2 regions of the Streptomyces sp. NBC_00683 genome follow, and region 2 is predicted to be linked to the other one. Evidence: predicted binding sites of a transcription regulator. Region 2 holds the regulator's gene; the other holds the start of a gene.
The links. The regulator HspR, encoded in region 2, represses chaperone genes until heat shock. The targets are predictions, from matches to a motif close to TTGAGNNNNNNNNNCTCAA.
Positions count from the first base shown of each region.

Region 1 (2,467 bases), 1.6 Mb from region 2:
GAAGGTGTGGTTCTGCGCCGGGTCGAGCACTTCGAGCAGGGCGGCGGCCGGGTCGCCCCGGAAGTCCGAGCCGACCTTGTCGATCTCGTCGAGCAGGACGACCGGGTTCATCGAACCGGCCTCCTTGATGGCGCGGACGATGCGTCCCGGGAGCGCGCCGACGTACGTACGCCGGTGGCCGCGGATCTCCGCCTCGTCCCGGACACCGCCGAGTGCGACGCGGACGAACTTGCGGCCCATGGCGTGCGCCACGGACTCACCGAGCGAGGTCTTGCCCACCCCGGGCGGACCGACCAGCGCCAGCACGGCACCGCCGCGCCGCCCGCCGACCACACCGAGTCCGCGGTCGGCACGCCGCTTGCGCACCGCGAGGTACTCGGTGATGCGCTCCTTCACGTCCTGCAGGCCCGCGTGCTCCGCGTCCAGGATCTCCTGGGCACCCCTGATGTCGTACGCGTCCTCGGTCCGCTCGGTCCACGGCAGTTCCAGGACGGTGTCCAGCCAGGTGCGGATCCAGGAGCCCTCGGGGCTCTGGTCGGACGCGCGCTCCAGCTTCTCGACCTCCTTGAGTGCGGCCTCGCGGACGTTCCCGGGAAGCTCGGCGGCCTCGACGCGCGCCCGGTAGTCGTCGGACTCGTCCTCCGGATCACCGTTGAGCTCGGAGAGCTCCTTGCGTACGGCGTCGAGCTGGCGCCGCAGCAGGAATTCGCGCTGCTGCTTGTCGACGCCCTCCTGGACGTCCTTGGCGATGGATTCGGCGACGTCCTGTTCGGCGAGGTGCTCGCCGAGCCACTGGACGGCGAGCTTGAGCCGGGCGACCGCGTCCACGGTCTCCAGCAGCTGGACCTTCTGGGCGGTGGTGAGGAAGGGCGAGTAGCCGGAATTGTCGGCGAGAGCCGAGATGTCCTCGATCTGCTGCACCCGGTCCACGACCTGCCAGGCGCCGCGCTTCTTCAGCCAGCTGGTGGCGAGCGCCTTGTACTCCTTGGCGAGTTCGGCGGCGGAGCCGGGCAGAGGATCGGGCAGGGACACGTCGATCCGCGTGCCCTCCACCCACAGCGCTCCGCCGGGCCCGCTGGTCCCGGCACCGATCCGTACCCGGTCACGGGCGCGGATGAGCGCGCCCGGGTCCCCGTCCGAGAGCCGCCCGACCTGCTCGACGGTTCCGAGGACACCGGTCCCCGTGTAGTTCCCGTCGATACGGGGGACGAGCAGCACCTCGGGCTTGCCGCCGCCGGGACGCGCGACGGCCTGGGCCGCCTCGACGGCGGCACGTACTTCCGCATCCGACAGATCGAGCGGCACCACCATTCCGGGAAGCACGACCTCGTCGTCGAGCGGCAGCACGGGCAGGTCGATCGGCGTGAACGCCTGGGACGCATTGGACTCAGCAGTCATGATCTCCCCTTCGGCAGGCAAGTTGAGTTATGTGGACTCAATGCTCCTGCGCTGCCGAATGTTCCCCACCGTGCGTTCGCTCTCAGCGATCACCCTGGGGCCCTGCCCCCGCACCGGGGCCCGCAGGCCGTACGGCGCCTGCCTCTACGCCAGCATTCCGCGTGGCACCCCCATTCCCGACGGGCTGCGTTCGGGCGGCGGAATCGAACGCCGCGTCCGACCGGGCGGGAGCGTGAAACTGGCGGAAATCGGCTGGTCCCGGTGGCGGCACCTGGGGATGATGGACCGGCCGACCGCCCTGCCGCCGACCGGAGACCACCCACATGTCCGTCACAGACGCCCACCGCCCCGTCACGCTCGACCGGCGCGAAGGGCCCTACGGCGAAGTCGTCCTGCGGGAGCGCGGCGACGACTTCGAGATCATCGCCAACGGCTGCTTCCTCATGGACACCTCCGACGGGCGCTCCGAGCGGCTGCTGATCGACGCGGCGCTCGACGCGCTGCCCGACGGGCGGCCGGACCCTGCCGTGCTCATCGGCGGGCTCGGCGTCGGCTTCTCGCTGGTTCGCGCGGCGGCCGGCGAGCGGTGGGGACGGATCGTGGTCGTCGAGCGGGAGCAGGCGATCGTGGACTGGCACCTGGAGGGGCCGCTCGGCCGGATCTCGGGTGCCGCCCTCGCCGATCCGCGGACCGAGATCCTCCGTACGGACCTCGTCGAGCACCTCCTCACGACCACGGAGCGTTACGACGCCTTGTGCCTGGATATCGACAACGGGCCCGACTGGACCGTCACGGAGGACAACGGAAGCCTCTATTCACCGGCCGGTCTCGCGGCCTGCCTGGCACGCCTGACGCCCGGCGGAGTCCTGGCCGTGTGGTCTGCGCAGCCGTCCGCGGACTTCGAGAAAGCCTTGCGGAATGCCGGATTCCACGCGGTACGGACCGAAGAAGTAGCCGTTGCCCGAGGTGTGCCCGACGTGGTCCATCTCGCACTCCGGAGTGTCTGAACCCCCACCCGGTATCCACAGCCCCGGTATCCCACGGGCCAAGCGGCACAAGGCCGACGAAC
Region 1 covers NZ_CP109013.1:2,993,414-2,995,880, forward strand. Annotated here, with positions in the region: gene lon (endopeptidase La) at 1-1,398, opposite strand, end outside; gene OG257_RS13050 (spermidine synthase) at 1,722-2,405, shown strand.
Region 1: the regulator HspR is predicted to act here: its motif matches at 1,421-1,439, upstream of lon (endopeptidase La).

Region 2 (2,467 bases):
GGCCGATCGTCCGGAAGGAGGGACGTCGATGAGCACGAAGGACTTCGTCGAGAAGGACTACTACAAGGTCCTCGGCGTCCCCAAGGACGCCACCGATGCCGAGGTCAAGAAGGCGTACCGGAAGCTCGCCCGCGAGTTCCACCCGGACGCCAACAAGGGCGACGCCAAGGCGGAGGAGCGCTTCAAGGAGATCTCCGAGGCGAACGACGTCCTCGGTGACCCCAAGAAGCGCAAGGAGTACGACGAGGCGCGCGCCCTCTTCGGCAACGGAGGCTTCCGGGCGGGTCCCGGCGGCGCGGGCGGCAACTTCAACTTCGACCTGGGCGACCTCTTCGGGGGTGCCCCGGGTGCGGGCCAGGGCGGCGGTGCCGGCGGGTTCGGCGGTGGCGGCGGCGGCCTGGGCGACGTCTTCGGCGGACTGTTCAACCGGGGCGGTGCGGGCACCCGTGTCCAGCCGCGCCGGGGCCAGGACATCGAGTCCGAGGTGACGCTCAGCTTCACCGAGGCCGTCGACGGGGCCACGGTCCCGCTGCGGATGTCCAGCCAGGCGCCCTGCAAGGCGTGTTCGGGCACGGGCGACAGGAACGGCACCCCCAGGGTCTGTCCGACCTGCGTCGGCACCGGTCAGGTGTCACGCGGCAGCGGCGGCGGGTTCTCGCTCACCGACCCCTGTGTGGACTGCAAGGGCCGGGGCCTCATCGCCCAGGACCCCTGTGAGGTCTGCAAGGGCAGCGGCCGGGCGAAGTCGGCCCGCACCATGCAGGTGCGGATCCCGGCGGGCGTGCTGGACGGCCAGCGGATCCGGCTGCGCGGCAAGGGCAGCCCGGGCGAGCGCGGCGGCCCGGCCGGCGACCTCTACGTCGTCGTCCATGTCGACGCCCATCCGGTCTTCGGCCGCAAGGGCGACAACCTCACCGTCACCGTGCCCGTCACCTTCGCGGAGGCGGCACTCGGCGGCGAGGTGAAGGTCCCCACGCTCGGCGGACCTCCGGTCACCCTGAAACTCCCGGCCGGCACCCCCAACGGGCGTACGATGCGGGCCCGCGGCAAGGGAGCCGTGCGCAAGGACGGCACCCGTGGCGACCTCCTGGTCACCGTGGAGGTGTCCGTGCCCAAGGACCTCGGCGCAGAGGCTCAGGAAGCGCTGGAGGCCTACCGGAAGGCGACCGCGGGGGAGGACCCGCGGGCGGAGCTGTTCCAGGCTGCGAAGGGAGCTTGAGATGGACGGCCGTCGACGCAATCCGTACCAGCTGACCGATGAATCACCGGTGTACGTGATCTCGATCGCGGCCCAGCTCTCGGGCCTGCATCCGCAGACGCTGCGCCAGTACGACCGCCTCGGCCTGGTCTCGCCGGACCGTACGGCCGGACGCGGCAGGCGCTACTCGGCCCGCGACATCGAGCTGCTGCGCACGGTGCAGCAGCTGTCGCAGGACGAGGGCATCAACCTGGCGGGCATCAAGCGCATCATCGAGCTGGAGAACCAGGTCGCCGCGCTCCAGCAGCGCGTCGCCGAGCTCTCGGCGGCGGTGGACGGCGCGGCCGTGGCCATGCAGCAGCGCGAGGCCCAGGTGCACGCCTCCTACCGGCGCGACCTGGTGCCGTACCAGGACGTGCAGCAGACCAGCGCACTGGTCGTCTGGCGGCCCAAGAGGCCGAAGGACTGAGACCGGCTGCGGAGGCCCGCCCCAGGGGCGTCATGACCCGTTCATGACCCCGGGGGCGGGCCTCTGTGCTGTCCCGGTGCCGGCCTCGGCGATGCCGGACCGGACGATGAGCGCTCCCAGGTGGGTCCGGCTGCGGGCGTCGAGCGTCTGCATGAGCTTGGAGATGTGGGAGCGGCAGGTGCGGACGCTGATGCCCAGCTTGCGGGCGACCACGTCGTCGACGTGACCCTCGGCCAGCAGCCGGGCGACGCTCTGCTGGACGGCGGTGACCGGGGCGCCGGGGACGGTCGCGGGCAGCTGCTGGGTGAGGGGGGTGGCCTGCGCCCAGAGGACCTCGTAGACCTGGGTGAGATAGGTGACGAGCGCGGGATGGCGGATTTCCAGTGCGGTCTCCCGTGTGGGAGTGGCAGGGATGTAGGCCACGGCGCGGTCGAAGATGATGAGCCGTTCGACGGTCTGCTCGACGGTCCGTACCTGGAGGCGGTCGGGCGGTATCTCCGCCACGTAGTCCTTGAGCCCCGGGCTGTAGCGTGCGGGGTGCTGGTAGATGTGCTTCAGACGGGCCCCCGAGGCGATCGCGGAGCGGGCGTTCTCCAGACCCTGCCGCATGTTGTGCGTGAGCCTGTTGCCCCCTGGCTGCGCCGTCAGGACCTCCTCCTTGGCATGGGTGGAGGCCTCCCGGAGCACGGAGATGATCAGCGACCGCCCTTCGAGCACGGTGATCGCGTGGTTGGGGTCCTCATCGGCGACGGCCATCAGCGGCGCCAGCGCCCCCGACAGTGCGGAGGTCAGCCGAATCC
Region 2 covers NZ_CP109013.1:4,591,223-4,593,689, forward strand. Annotated here, with positions in the region: gene dnaJ (molecular chaperone DnaJ) at 29-1,219, shown strand; gene OG257_RS20610 (heat shock protein transcriptional repressor HspR) at 1,221-1,667, shown strand; gene OG257_RS20615 (helix-turn-helix transcriptional regulator) at 1,698-2,467, opposite strand, start outside.